3 regions of the Brevibacillus aydinogluensis genome follow, and region 1 is predicted to be linked to each of the others. Evidence: riboswitches for the same ligand, from Rfam matches in the RefSeq annotation. Region 1 holds a riboswitch; each other region holds the start of a gene.

Region 1 (4,731 bases):
CGTAGCGGATGGTCGCTCCCAGATAGGTGGACATCAAGATCGTGCCTTCCAGCAGGTTGTCTCCCGCATCCGCCTGCGCCCCGTCCGCGAACAGACGGATGCTTTCCGGCCGGATAATCACGTCCACTTCGCTGCGGTTGGTCGAAAACGCGGAGCGGATGATTCCGTCGCCGACGAGCTGCAGCACCGTGCCCGCCTCGCCGGACTCCTTCACCGTCGCTTTAAAGATGTTGGACGAGCCGACGAAATCGGCGACAAACGTGGAGGCTGGCTGGCTGTACAGGGACGTGGGCGTGTCCACCTGCACCAGTTTGCCACCCTGCATCACCGCCACGCGGTCGGCCATGCTCATCGCTTCTTCCTGGTCGTGCGTCACGAAAATCGTCGTGATCCCCACTTTCTGCTGGATGCGCCGAATCGTGACGCGCATGCTGTTGCGCAGCTTTTTGTCCAGGTTGGACAGCGGCTCATCCATCAGCAGGACGGCCGGCTCCATGATCAGCGCCCGGGCCAGCGCCACGCGCTGCTGCTGGCCGCCCGAAAGCTGTCCGGGCAGTCGGTCGGCGAGGTGGCCAAGCTCGACGAAGTCAAGGGCGTCACGCACCTTTTGTTCGATCTCCTTGTCCACTTTCCCCAGCTTGCGGTTGAGCATGTGGGCCAGCACGGACAGCTTCGTGCCCAGGCCGCCCTGGTAAAAGCGGCGCACCTGCAGGCTGTAGGCGACGTTTTCAAATACGCTGAGATGGGGAAAAAGCGCGTAGCTTTGAAACACCATGCCGCAGTTCCGCTGGTTGGCGGGCACGTGGCTTACATCCCGCTCCCCGATGAAAATCTTTCCTGAGGTGGGGCTTTCAAAACCGGCCACACAGCGCATGGTCGTCGTTTTGCCGCAGCCGGATGGCCCCAGCAGAGCGAAGAATTCGCCTTCGCGAATCTCCAGATTGACGTCTTCCAAAGCGGTGATTCCGTTGAATTGCTTGTGCAAGTGCTCGATTCGAACCGACCCCATGCAAGAGCCTCCTTACTGGAATTTTTGCCGCCACTCGTTGCGCACCCGGTCGTAGTTGCTCACGACCCAGTCGATGTCCAGCTCCTGCGCGTGCGGGATGACTTTCTCCAGGGTAAGCGGCGTTTTCGACTCCACGTCTTTGGAGATCGGGATATGGTACCAGTTGGCCAGCGTTTGCTGCCCTTCCTTGGACAGCAGGTAGTCGATCAGCGCCTTGCCGCCATCAGGATTCGGGCCGTCTTTTACGAGCGACACCGGGTTGACGATGACCGGCGTCTTGTCCGGCACGATGAAATCGATTTTCTCCCCCTTGGCCTTCATTTCGTACACCATGAAGTCAAAGGCGATCGCAATGTGCGCCTCCCCTTTGGCTACTGCTTTGGAAGGTGCGGAGCCGGAGTCGGGCATGGCGCTCATCTGTTCCACCAATTTTTTGAAGTAGTCCCAGCCCTGCTCTTCGCCGCGGGCCATCAGTTGACTCAGCACAGTGAGGGTGGCTGTGCCGGAAGCGGCGGGGTTGGGCATCTGGATTTTGCCCTTCCATTTGGGGTCAAGCAGGTCGTCCCAGGTTTTCGGCGCCTCTTCCGGCTTCACCAGGTCGCTGTTGTAGGCAAAGCCGAGTACGAACACTTCCGCGCCGATCCACTTCCAGTCCTTGTCGCGGAGCTTGATGCCGTCCCGCACTTCCGGCCAATCCTTGATTGCTTCCGGCGTGTACGATGTGATGATGTCCTTGTCCTTGGCCGCTTCAAACGGCAGGAATCCTCCGCCGCCGTACCAGACGTCCGCCTGCGGGTTGTCTTTTTCCGCAATCATGCGGTTGACCAGCACGTTGGTCCCCGCGTACTGCACGTTGATGGAAGACCCTTTGAAAGCCTTTTCAAAATTGAGACCAATTTCTTTGGTCATATCCGGCGTCTCAGGGGAATACAGCGCGATCGGGCCCAGTTCTTTTGTTCCTCCCGATCCGTCTCCCGCCGGTGTGCTGCCGGACGAAGCCTCCTGGCCGGAGGAGCACCCTGCCAAGGCGACAGTGGAGAGCAAAACGGCTGTGGCTGCTACGTTCAACCATTTTTTCAACATGTGTCAGACCCCTCTTTCTGTGATTGTTGATCGAATAGTCAAACAGTTTCCGAGGAAAAAGAAAAACCCTCACGTAGATAAACACATCCCCCTTTGGGAGTGTGTTTACGGGTAAGGGTTTCTCCGTTTCTCCGCCTAACCGTATGGGAAAATATGCTATCCGATCAGTGTTTCTTCCAGTATAACCAGTTTCTTTTCTAACTGTCAACGAAAATGATCGAATTTTTCGGACAAGTCAGTCTAGAATGAAGGAAATTACTGGGTCCCAAACGTAAATAAATAGGTATGCGGAAAATAGTTTTGAGTGAAGGAGTCCTTCCCCCGCTTACCTTGCTTTTGTTGTGATGTTGGGGCAGCCGTTTTATTTCATCAGAAAGCTTGTAAAAAATGAATATCTCATGGCTGGTCTTGTGCATGTTCTTCAATAAAAAATCATTTCAGCTAATCGCTTTGTATGCAAAACGACCTCTTACAGTTTTTAGTGCTTGATTTTGCCGCGATTTTCTATATACTTGAACCGTAACAAAACTTCACAGATTATCCTCATCACATGCGATGGGGATAGAGGTCGCGGCTTTTATATGATTCTGGCACGAGATCCAGAGAAGATCGATGACTCCAGAGGAGGGAAAAGCCGCCGAAGTCCGCTGTGCATTCTCTGGGCACACGGGCTGGGGCTGTACTCGAAAGGGGCAGAACTGTCACGTTTGCGAGCCGGGCAAACGTGATGTGCTATCTTCAACGAAGGCTTGGTGGGGATGTAACAGTACCGCCCTGTTCGTTGGGGCGGTATTTTTTATGTCCGACCTTCCTTCTGACTATCTTTGTAGAAAGGTCGTGCAAGCACTCATGGAATCCAATCAACTGCAGCGGGGCCTCAAGGCCCGACATCTGACCATGATCGCCATTGGCGGCTCCATCGGCACGGGGCTGTTTTTGGCGAGCGGCGGCTCCATCCACTCCGCCGGTCCGGGCGGCGCACTCGTCGCCTACGCGGCCATCAGCCTGATGGTCTACTTCCTGATGACCAGTTTGGGCGAGATGGCGGCGTTTCTCCCCGTCTCCGGTTCATTTTCCACCTACGCGACGAAGTTCGTCGATCCGTCCCTCGGCTTTGCGCTGGGGTGGAACTACTGGTACAACTGGGCCATCACCATCGCCGTCGAGCTGTCAGCCGGGGCCTTGATCATGAAATACTGGTTCCCCGACACGCCGTCCATCTTGTGGAGCGCCCTGTTCCTCGCGCTTATGTTTGGTCTGAATTATTTGTCTGTAAAAGGATACGGCGAATCGGAATACTGGTTTTCCCTCATCAAGGTAGCGACCGTAATCATCTTCATCGTCATCGGCCTGCTGATGATCTTGGGCATCATGGGCGGTGAAGCAGTCGGCTTCCGCAACTTTACCGTCGGCGATGCACCGTTCAACGGCGGCTTCATGGCGATGCTCGGCGTCTTCATGATCGCCGGCTTCTCCTTCCAGGGGACGGAGCTGGTCGGGATCGCTGCGGGTGAAAGCGAAAACCCTGCCAAAAACGTGCCGAAAGCGATCAAGCAGGTGTTTTGGCGCATCCTGCTGTTCTACATCCTGGCGATCTTCGTGATTGGGCTGTTGATCCCGTACGACAACCCCAACCTGGTCAACGGCGACATCGAGAACATCGCGATCAGCCCGTTTACGCTGGTGTTCCAAAAAGCCGGACTCGCCTTTGCCGCATCCGTCATGAACGCCGTCATCCTGACCTCCGTCCTGTCGGCGGGCAACTCCGGCATGTACGCCTCCACCCGCATGCTGTGGACGCTGGCCAAGGAAGGAAAGGCGCCCAAGCTGTTCAGCAAGGTAAACAAGCGGGGCGTTCCGGTTAATGCGCTGCTGCTGACTGCCAGCATCGGGATGTTTGCGTTTCTCGCCTCCCTGTTTGGCGACGGGACTGTCTACATCTGGCTGCTCAACGCCTCGGGGATGTCCGGGTTTATTGCCTGGCTGGGCATCGCAATCAGCCACTACCGCTTCCGCAAAGCGTTTGCAGCCCAAGGCCGCGATTTGAACGAACTGCCGTACCGGGCGAAGTGGTTCCCGTTTGGCCCGATTTTCGCATTCGTCGTCTGCTGTTTCGTCATCCTCGGCCAAAACTACACCGCCTTCACCGGGGAGACGATCGATTGGAACGGCATTCTCGTCTCGTACATCGGCCTGCCGCTGTTTTTGATCGTCTGGCTCGGCTACAAAGCCGTGAAAAAGACGAAAGTGGTGCCGCTGCGGGAAGTGGATCTCTCCACGGACGAATCAACGATATCCAACTAATCGGTATAGCAAAGGCCGGGGAACCCCCGGCCTTTCCTTTTTTACGACAGTCGCTGCACGAACCGCCCCATCCGTTCCAGCGCCTTCCCAAGCTGATCCAGGGAAGTGGCGTAGGAGCAGCGGATGTGGCCTCTGCCGCTGTCGCCAAACACATCACCCGGCACCACGGCCACCTTTTCCTCCATCAGCAGCCGCTCGGCAAACTCGCCGGCATCCAGCCCGGTGGACGCGATCGAAGGAAACGCGTAAAACGCCCCTTCCGGCTCGTGGCAGGACAGGCCGATCTCCTTGAATCCCTGCACGACGAAATTGCGCCGCTGCCGGTAGCTTTCCAC
Region 2 (4,731 bases), 2.0 Mb from region 1:
CCTGCGTCATACAGCCGCGTCCGACACATGACTGGTCGAGAAAGTAGCCGATGGTGGCGTTTTGCCAGGCGCCACGCACGATGTTGGTAAGGTTGACGCGGCCGATCAGCTCGTCGCCTTCACGCAGAAAAACGCCAAATGCGTAGGCGGTACCCGCCGCGAAGTCGCGCTCGGCGGACGCCAGCTGCTCCCGCTGTCCCTCCAGGGTAAAAAACGACGCGGGACGGATCGGTTCAAACGGTTGAAGAAACGCCTGATTGCGAACGCGCAGGTCCAACATGGCCGGTGCGTCATTTGCCGTCAGGGGGCGGATGTACACGCTGGGTGCCTGTGAAGACATGGGGCGGTCCTCCTTATCCTCTTGACAGAATCTGGACCGCCAGTGTATCACGTATGCGTCCTTTTTGAAAAGACGGCTTGGCAGATAGGCCGGAACCGTACGGATGGGCGCTAGCGCTCTTTTGCTACATCAGCGACTGTGCAAACGAACGTCCGAATTCCCGGCAGGTTTCCTTCTCCTGGGCGGACGGGGACAGTTCCACCTTCAACCCGTTCAACGGGACGTCTGCGCCCAGCGCAGTTACTTTTTCCAGCAGAATGTCGACGGCGGCTCCCACTTTTTCGTAGCCGGAGTCGCAAGAGCCGAATACCGCCGCTTTTTTGCCCCGCAGGTCAAGCCCTTCCATCTCTTCGTAAAAATCCAGAAACTCGTCTGGCAGTTCTCCGTCTCCCCACGTGTAGGCACCAAGCACAATGCCGTCATAGTCGGCCAAATCGGAAGCGGAGCAGTCCAGCACTTCCTTTACCTCCGGTTCGATTCCCGCCGAGCGAATGCCCTCGACGATTGCATCGGCCATCTCCCGGGTGTTTCCTGTCATGCTTGCATAAACGAGAATAATCGTTTTCATAAGCCCTCCGAATAGATAATGGTTATCATTTTCAATTACAAGATAATGAAAATGATTATCGTTGTCAACTATTATGTTTCGCTTCTTCTTCATTCAGATGTTGCCACCCGGGGAGGATTTTGATAGAGTAAAAGGAAATTCCATAACCATTAACAAATAGAGGTGCGCTGCGGAAGAGTACGTCTTGCCATACAAACGCGGGGGGCGTGGAAAGACGGAAAGGCCAAGGCGCCGAAGTTCTGGCCGTACCCCTCGGACGGCGAGGGCTGGGGTTCCCGTGAACAACGGTCGCCCTGTCATGAAAGGCACGGCCTTTCGTGGAGCGCTATTTACGGTTTGCTTTCAGGTATCAAAAAAGCAATGAGGATAGCGTCTGCACTCATTGCTTTTTCTACATTTTCACATACATGTGATGGAGGAGATTCACAGTGAACATGATGGATGCGCATGAAATTATCTCGTTTATTCAAAAAAGCGAAAAGAAAACGCCGGTGAAGGTATACCTGAAAGGGGAGCTGGACGGCATCGACTTCGGCCCAAGCGCCAAAACGTTTATCAGCAACGGCACGGGCGTGGTCTTCGGCGAATGGAAGGAAATCGAGCCGGTGCTGCAACAGCATAAGGATAAAATCGCCGATTACGTGGTGGAAAGCGACCGCCGCAACTCCGCCATTCCGCTGCTGGACATGAAAGGCATCCAGGCGCGCATCGAGCCGGGCGCGATCATCCGCGACCAGGTGAGCATCGGCAACAACGCCGTCATCATGATGGGGGCCGTGATCAACATTGGCGCTGTCATCGGAGAAGGAACGATGATCGACATGAACGTGGTGGTCGGCGGCCGCGGCACTATCGGGAAAAACTGCCACATCGGTGCCGGTGCAGTCATCGCAGGCGTGATCGAACCGCCGTCCGCCCAGCCGGTCGTGATTGAAGACGACGTGGTAGTCGGTGCCAACGCGGTGATTCTGGAAGGCGTTCGCGTCGGCAAAGGTTCCGTCGTGGCTGCCGGTGCGGTCGTCATCGAGGACGTTCCGCCGAACGTGGTCGTGGCTGGCACTCCGGCGCGCATCATCAAGCAGATCGACGAAAAGACACGCTCCAAGACGGAAATCAAGCAGGAGCTGCGGCAACTGTAGGAGCGTGAGTGAGAAGATGGCTACGGACTGGCGTTCACTCGACGAACAGTACATCGTCCCGACGTACAAACGGCTGCCGATCGCAATCGCCAGAGGAGAGGGCAACTATCTGTACGACACCGACGGCCGGGCGTATCTTGACCTGTTTACCGGACTGGCCGTCAATGTTCTCGGCCACTCCCATCCGCGGATTGTCCAGGCGCTCCGGGAGCAGGGCGAGCGGTTTTTGCACATCTCCAACATCTTTCTCAACCCGCCGGCGATCCGGCTGGCACAGCGGCTGATCGACAACACCATCCCCGGCAAGGTCTTTTTCTCCAACTCCGGGGCGGAGGCGACGGAAGCGGCGATCAAGCTGATTCACAAATGGACAAAAGCGGAGGGGGCCGGCCGGTCGGGTATCGCCGTCCTGCGCAACAGCTTCCATGGGCGCACGCTGGGAGCGGTGCGACTGACGCGGCAGCCCCATGTCTATCAGGATTTTCCCCAGCCTGACTTTCCCGTCTACGAGCTGGATGCAGAAGACGCAGAACAGCTTCGCGCCGTCTGCCGCAGCGAAAAGCCAGCCGCCCTCCTGATGGAGCCGGTGCTCGGCTCCGGCGGTGTGGTGCCGCTTTCCGAAGCGTTTCTGAAGGAAGCGGAGGCGATCTGCCGGGAAGAGGGCGTGCTGTTTGCCATGGATGAAATCCAGACCGGCATGGGACGAACGGGTCGTCTGTTCGCGTATCAGCACGCCGGAGTGACGCCTGATTTGATCCTGTTTGCCAAAGGAGTGGGCGGCGGTCTGCCGCTCGGCGGGGTGATCGCCGGCCAACGGCTGATGAATCTGTTCAAGCCGGGGGATCACGGCACCACCTTTGCGCCCTCGCCGCTCTCCGCCGCGCTGGGCAATGCGGTGCTGGACGAATTGCTCGACCCGGCTTTTTGTGACCAGGTGAGCGACGTGATCGGCTACCTGTGGGGCCGTCTGGAAGAGCTGAGACAGCGCCTGCCGGAGCAGCTTCATGCACTGCGCGGCAAAGGGATGATGGTGGGCATTCCGCTGAACGTTACACCCGAAGAAGCGGCCCGGCTGCAGCAAAACCTGCTGGCTGCGGGCTTCCTCGTCGACGTGACGCAAAAGACGATCGTCCGCCTGCTGCCTCCGCTTACCTTGACGCGGGCAGATGTGGACCGGTTTATCGACGAGTTTGCCCGTCAGCTGACGGCGCTCGGCACCGGAAAGGAAGTGTAGAGGGATGACCGATTCTGCGTTTGTGCAGATTCGCCGCGACTTGCATCAAATACCTGAACCCGGTTTTGCGGAGTACAAAACGCAGCGCTACCTGCTGGACTATCTGGAGCGGCTGCCGCAGGAGCGCCTGCAGATCAGGACCTGGCGCACCGGCATTCTCGTCAGGGTGCGCGGGCTTCATCCCAGGCGGACGATCGCCTGGCGGGCGGACATGGATGGTCTGCCGATCCGGGAGGAGACGACCTATCCGTTCCGCTCCAAGCACGAGGGGTACATGCACGCCTGCGGCCACGACATGCACATGGCGATCGGGCTGGGCATTCTGACCCATTTTGTGCACCATCCCGTCGATGACGATCTGCTCTTCGTGTTTCAGCCGGCCGAAGAAGGACCGGGCGGCGCCAAGCCGATGATGGAGAGCGAAGAATTTGCTGAGTGGCGGCCTGACTGCATCTTTGCGCTGCATATCGCGCCGGAGTACCCGGTGGGACACATCGCCACCAAGCCGGGTATCCTGTTTGCCAACACCTCGGAGCTGATGATTGAGCTGATCGGCAAGGGGGGCACGCGGCCTTTCCCCACAAGGCAAACGACATGGTGGTGGCGGCCAGCCATCTGGTGACGCAGCTGCAGTCGATTGTGGCCCGCAACGTCGATCCGCTCGATGCGGCCGTCGTGACGGTGGGCAAAATCGAAGGGGGCACCCGGCAGAACATCATCGCGGAAACGGCGCGGTTGGAAGGAACAATCCGGACGATGTCGCTGGAGTCGATGGCCCGGGTGAAAAGCCGCATCGAGGCGCTGGTCAAAGGTATCGAAGCGGGTTTCGAGTGCACGGCTGCCATCGATTACGGCTGCGGGTACTGCCAGGTGTACAATCATGAGCTGCTGACGGAGCAGTTCATGGAGTGGGTGGGCACCCAGCGCCCGGACATCACGCCGATTCGCTGCAGCGAAGCGATGACGGGAGAGGACTTCGGCTTTTTCCTGTCAGAAATCCCCGGCTTGTTGTTCTGGCTCGGGGTGAATACCCCCTACGGCCTGCATCATGCAAAGATCGAACCGGACGAGCGGGCGATCGACATCGCAATCAGCCTGGTGACGGACTATCTGACCTGGCTGTCCGGACAGGAGGAATGGCCGATCTGAGCGACCCATTCATCAACCGAAGCCGTAGACAATGTACATCGTCGCATGGAGGGATGGGCCCCGCGTCTCGTTTTGGAGCGGACTTCATCCGCTTCTGTGCTGGGCGTCAAGCGAGCGAGCGGGCCCAATCTCCCATGCGCCTCGGACTTTGTCTGCATGCTGAAGCGACTCCACGCGAGTCGCTTTTTCTTTTATCTGAATAGAGTGTTGATAAGTCCTTCCTCCAGCACGAGATCCGCCTGTGGATATTGTGGATATTGTGAAAAAAGTTTGCGGGGCGACCACAACTATTTGCCGGCTT
Region 3 (4,731 bases), 320 kb from region 1:
CTTTGATCGTAGCCATTAATCCGGCAAGGCCGCCGCCGACAATGATCAGTTTACCTTTTGCCATGAATGAGTCCCCCAATCCCTACAGAATGAATGCAGACATCGCCCGCAAGCCAATGAGCGAAACGATTACAAAAATGCCCATGGTCAGATAAGTGGCGAAACGCTGGGAACGTGGACCGACGGTGATGCCCCAGTGTACGAGGAACGACCAGAGCCCGTTGGAAAAGTGAAACACGGTGCTGAGAATCCCGATCGTGTAGAAGACAACCATCAGCGGACTGCTGAGAATGTTGGTCATCATGTCAAAGTTCACTTCGGCACCCAGCGCTTTTTGAATGCGCGTTTCGTACACGTGCCAAGCGACAAAGATGAGTGTGATGATTCCCGTAAGGCGCTGCCAGAGGAACATGTGGTTGCGGAAATGTCCGAAGCTGCCCACATTGTGTTTCGCCTGGAAGGCAATGTAGATCCCGTACACAGCATGGAACAGGATGGGAATGTAGATGAAGATGAATTCCACGGCGAGCAGGAATGGAACGTTTTCAATCATTCCTACTACCTGGTTGAAAGCTTCCGGTCCCCGGGTTGCCTGATAGTTCGCTGTCAAGTGGAACAAGAGGAACAGCCCGATTGGGAACAAACCGAGAAGAGAATGCAGCTTGTGGTTCAGAAAGCTATGGCCTTTTGCCATACAATGGTCCCCCTTTCAATTGTAAGTAGCGTTCTTTGGTTAATCTTTTCCCCACTATCCTAACCCATTGCCCAGCCGGTTAGACATGACGGCAGCTGCCTGCCCCCCTGCTACACAGCCAGACAAATTGTGTCGGAAAACGGAAAAAAGTTGGGCAAAACGTTGAACCACAACCAATTGTACTCCTGTCTACAGAGAGCGTCAAGACAGTGAATAGACTAATTCCATTGTTGGATTACACGTATTAATCGTCCGATTTTTCTATGAATCTGTCATAGATTCGGCCGCTCTCTCATAATCTGTTACCAAACAGGTAGAGCAAACCGGCTGTAATAGACCTGGCGGCCGCAGGAGGGTCCGACAGGGGACAAGCCTCGCGCGGCCTGCAGCCGGGAAGGAGGGTCGTGACGTGAAAGAACCGGATCAACTGGAAGCCTTGCTGCCTTCCCGCATCATCGCAGATATTGAGCGCATCCACATGCCCTATCTGGGCTATCACTTACTGCGCGAGCACCTCACCCGCTCGCTTTTGGGCGAAAGCGAACCGCCCATTCTCCACTGGTTGGGAAAGGAAATGGGGCGGCAGATTCCCATCCGCTCCGCCAACGGTCTGGTGTTTCCCTTTATCCGTCTGGGGCTGGGCAAACTGGACCTGTTGGAAGACGGGGAGCGGCAGATTCGTTATCGGCTGACCCATACCATCTATCGCTACATGTCGCCCGAACGCATCAACCGTTCCCTCTCTCTGGAGTGCGGGATCATCGCCGGTGCTGTCGGCCGTTGGAAGCAGCGGGAGATGAAAACCCGGATGGAGACGGAGGAGACGGGCAGCGTCCTGATTACCGTTCACTGGTAAGGTCTGGCCGGGACGAAAGTGAGCCGACCGGGCAGGAGCGGGGAGGCGAGGCATCGCGCTGCCGCTGCCACGCGATTTCCCGCAAACATCCCACCAGAAGAAAATCCCCCTTTTTCCGCGGCGAAAAAAGGGGGACAGCATGTGTGTTCCGTATTGGGCTGTCAGCGGGTCATACTCCGTGTACGACAGCTGTTTCCGCCACGTCGAGGCCGTATGCGGTGTGCAGGCAGCGCACGGCCCGCTCGGTGTGTTCCGCCGGGATGACGCAGGACACCTTGATGTCAGACGTGGAAACCATTTTGATCGTGATCTCCTGCTCGGCCAGCACGCGGAACATCTCGGCGGCCACGCCCGGATTGTTCACCATGCCGGCTCCGACAATCGAGACCTTGGACAAGCCCTCTTCGCATTCCACTTTTTCAAAACCGAGCTGCTCGCGGTGGGCGTTCAGCGTATCGAGCGTCTTTTTCAAGTCGCTTCCTGCCACCGTGAAGGAAATGTTGGTCACGGCCGCGTCGTACGAGCTTTGGATGATGATATCCACGTTTACCTGGTGATCCGCCAGCGTGTTGAACAGCCGGGACAGCGTGCCTACGCGTGCAGGCATCCCCACAACCGTCACCTTTGCGACGTCTTCGTCGTGGGCGACGCCGCTAACTACTCTTCCTGTTTCCATATGCGCACCCTCCTCTACGTACGTGCCTTCTTCTGTCGTAAAGCTGGAGCGGACGACCAGCCGGACCTTGTGGGTCTTGGCTGCCTCCACCGAGCGCGGATGCAGCACGCCCGCCCCCAGGTTGGCCAGTTCGAGCATTTCATCATACGAGATGCTGTCCAGTTTGCTCGCCGTCGGAACCACACGCGGGTCGGCAGTGTAGACGCCGGCCACATCTGTGAAAATTTCGCATTTGTCCGCGTTGAGACTGGCTGCCAGCGCCACCGCGGACGTGTCCGAACCGCCGCGGCCCAGCGTGGTGATCTCGCCTGCTTCGCTGACGCCCTGAAATCCAGCCACGATGACGACCCGGCCGCGCGCCAGTTCCCTTCGGATTCGTTCCGTCTCAATATGGGTGATCCGGGCCTTGCCGTGGATCGACTCGGTCGTCACTCCCGCCTGCCAGCCCGTCAGGGAAATGGCGTCATACCCCTTTTGGTGCAGCGCCATCGCCAACAGCGCAATCGACACCTGCTCGCCAGTCGCCAGCAGCATGTCCATCTCCCGCTCCGACGGGTAGGGGGAAATCTGTTTGGCCATATCCACCAGCACGTCTGTGGACTTGCCCATTGCCGACACGACGACGACCATGTCGTGTCCAGCTTCCTTATATTGAATAATCCGGTCCGCTACTTTCATAATCCGTTCAATGGTACCTACGGAGGTGCCTCCGTATTTATGCACGATCAACCCCATGCGGCTTCTCTCCCTTTTCCTATTCAACATGTTCACATATCTCTTTGGATTCTTCTTTCATCAGGCCATCTTCTCAGGCCATCTTCGTTTCACTATTGTTATTTCTCACTCTTGCAAAAAAGGCAGCGACGAGGATACACCTGTCACTGCCTGCCAGTTCGACATACCGGTTCCTCCTTCCCTTGGCCACGTGAACAGTTGAGCATGACAGAACATCCCCTGTTCCATTCTCAACCGACATCGTGAGATAGCTCTCCATCCGGCAACGGGAATTGCACGGATGACAGTCCTGCGCTTATTCAACGCAGACCCAGCACGGAGGAAGCGGGCCTTTCTCCGTACTTCGGCGAATTCCCCTTTCCCGTACCCGTCACAGATGCCCGATCTCAGGGAGGTACTCATGGTTTTCGCGCCTCTACCTCACTCCTAACGGGAAGTGAGGCTTGTTATGCTGTTTGTATGGGATTATACCACGTGTACGAAGGCGGTTCAATCAGAAATTTCATTAAAGTTTGCAGCATCATGGTAAAGTCCGTGCCTGTACGAGCCGTAACTTCTGTCATAGCCCTTATTGCCAGATGATACCGAAAATTGTATATTATTTCTCAATTTCATAGATTTCATGTTGGGGGTATGCGAATGAAGACGATCGGCCTGATTGGAGGAATGAGTTGGGAATCGTCGCTCGAATACTATCGGTTGATCAACCAGCTCGTCAAAGAGCGCCTGGGCGGCCTGCACTCCGCCTGCTGCATCATGTACAGCGTCGACTTTGCACAGATCGAGGCGTTTCAGCGTGAGGGGCGCTGGGACGACGCCGGTGCAGCGCTTGCACATGCGGCAAAGGCGCTGGAACGGGCGGGAGCCGACTTCATCGTGCTCTGCACCAACACCATGCACAACAACGCGGAGGCGATTGAACAAGCGGTGGCAATTCCCCTGCTGCACATCGTCGACGCCACGGCAGAGCGGATTGTTCAGCGCGGAATTCGGCGCGTTGGCCTGCTGGGCACCCGTTACACCATGGAATTTCCCTTCTACCGCGAACGGATGCGCCGATACGGAGTAGAAGTGCTGGTGCCGGACGAGCCTGACCGCGCCATCGTCAACCGCATTATTTTTGAAGAGTTGTGCCTGGGAAACGTATTGCCAAAGTCCAAGCAGGAGTACCTGCGGGTAATGGACGGCCTCGTTCGCCGCGGAGCGGAGGGCGTCATCCTCGGCTGCACGGAAATCACTCTGCTGATCAAACCGGAGGATATGCTTGTGCCGCTGTTTGACTCCACACGCATCCACGCGGAGGAAGCCGTGACGCGGGCTCTTGGATGACACACGTAAAAAAGGCTGATGCCCGCACTCGTCAGGCGTCAGCCTTTTTGTCTGTTTCGCCGGATGCTCCGTTTGCATCCCCGTCCGCCTGTTGTCGCAGGTGGCGCAGGATCTCTCGGGCCAGCTTGTCGCCGATGCCGATCTGCCGGAAGTCTTCCACGGTCGCTTCACGCATTTTTTTCAGCGAGCCAAAATGCTGGAACAACAGCTTGCGCCGCTTTTCGCCAACACCGGGAATCTCGTCCAGCCGTGACGATAGCATCGTCTTGCTGCGCGCCTGCCGGTGAAATGTGATGGCAAAGCGGTGCACCTCGTCCTGAATTCGCTGCAGCAGGTAAAACTCGTAGCTGTCCCGGCGAAGCTCCACCGGCTCCGGCGGATCGCCGTAGAGCAACTGCGCGGTCCGGTGCTTTTCGTCCTTGGCCAGGCCGCAGACGGGGA

What was found. Region 1 has a riboswitch for lysine ahead of Q7F15_RS15950 (amino acid permease). Riboswitches for the same ligand answer to the same signal wherever they lie in the genome.
Region 2: linked by a shared signal. The riboswitch ahead of dapD (2,3,4,5-tetrahydropyridine-2,6-dicarboxylate N-acetyltransferase) and the one ahead of Q7F15_RS15950 (amino acid permease) in region 1 are both predicted to bind lysine.
Region 3: linked by a shared signal. The riboswitch ahead of Q7F15_RS14445 (aspartate kinase) and the one ahead of Q7F15_RS15950 (amino acid permease) in region 1 are both predicted to bind lysine.

Annotation. Positions count from the first base shown of each region.
Region 1 is NZ_OY569118.1:3,254,138-3,258,868, forward strand. Features, by position in the region: gene Q7F15_RS15940 (ABC transporter ATP-binding protein) at 1-1,009, opposite strand, end outside; gene Q7F15_RS15945 (extracellular solute-binding protein) at 1,022-2,092, opposite strand; lysine riboswitch at 2,647-2,835, shown strand; gene Q7F15_RS15950 (amino acid permease) at 2,942-4,396, shown strand; gene Q7F15_RS15955 (aminotransferase) at 4,438-4,731, opposite strand, start outside.
Region 2 is NZ_OY569118.1:1,266,344-1,271,074, forward strand. Features, by position in the region: gene Q7F15_RS06195 (GNAT family N-acetyltransferase) at 1-340, opposite strand, end outside; gene Q7F15_RS06200 (flavodoxin) at 465-908, opposite strand; lysine riboswitch at 1,058-1,244, shown strand; gene dapD (2,3,4,5-tetrahydropyridine-2,6-dicarboxylate N-acetyltransferase) at 1,337-2,047, shown strand; gene Q7F15_RS06210 (aspartate aminotransferase family protein) at 2,064-3,281, shown strand; partial or broken gene Q7F15_RS06215 (N-acetyldiaminopimelate deacetylase) at 3,286-4,430, shown strand.
Region 3 is NZ_OY569118.1:2,931,641-2,936,371, forward strand. Features, by position in the region: gene sdhA (succinate dehydrogenase flavoprotein subunit) at 1-64, opposite strand, end outside; gene Q7F15_RS14435 (succinate dehydrogenase cytochrome b558 subunit) at 83-694, opposite strand; gene Q7F15_RS14440 (DUF2507 domain-containing protein) at 1,104-1,550, shown strand; gene Q7F15_RS14445 (aspartate kinase) at 1,720-2,961, opposite strand; lysine riboswitch at 3,202-3,387, opposite strand; gene Q7F15_RS14450 (aspartate/glutamate racemase family protein) at 3,601-4,290, shown strand; gene uvrC (excinuclease ABC subunit UvrC) at 4,322-4,731, opposite strand, start outside.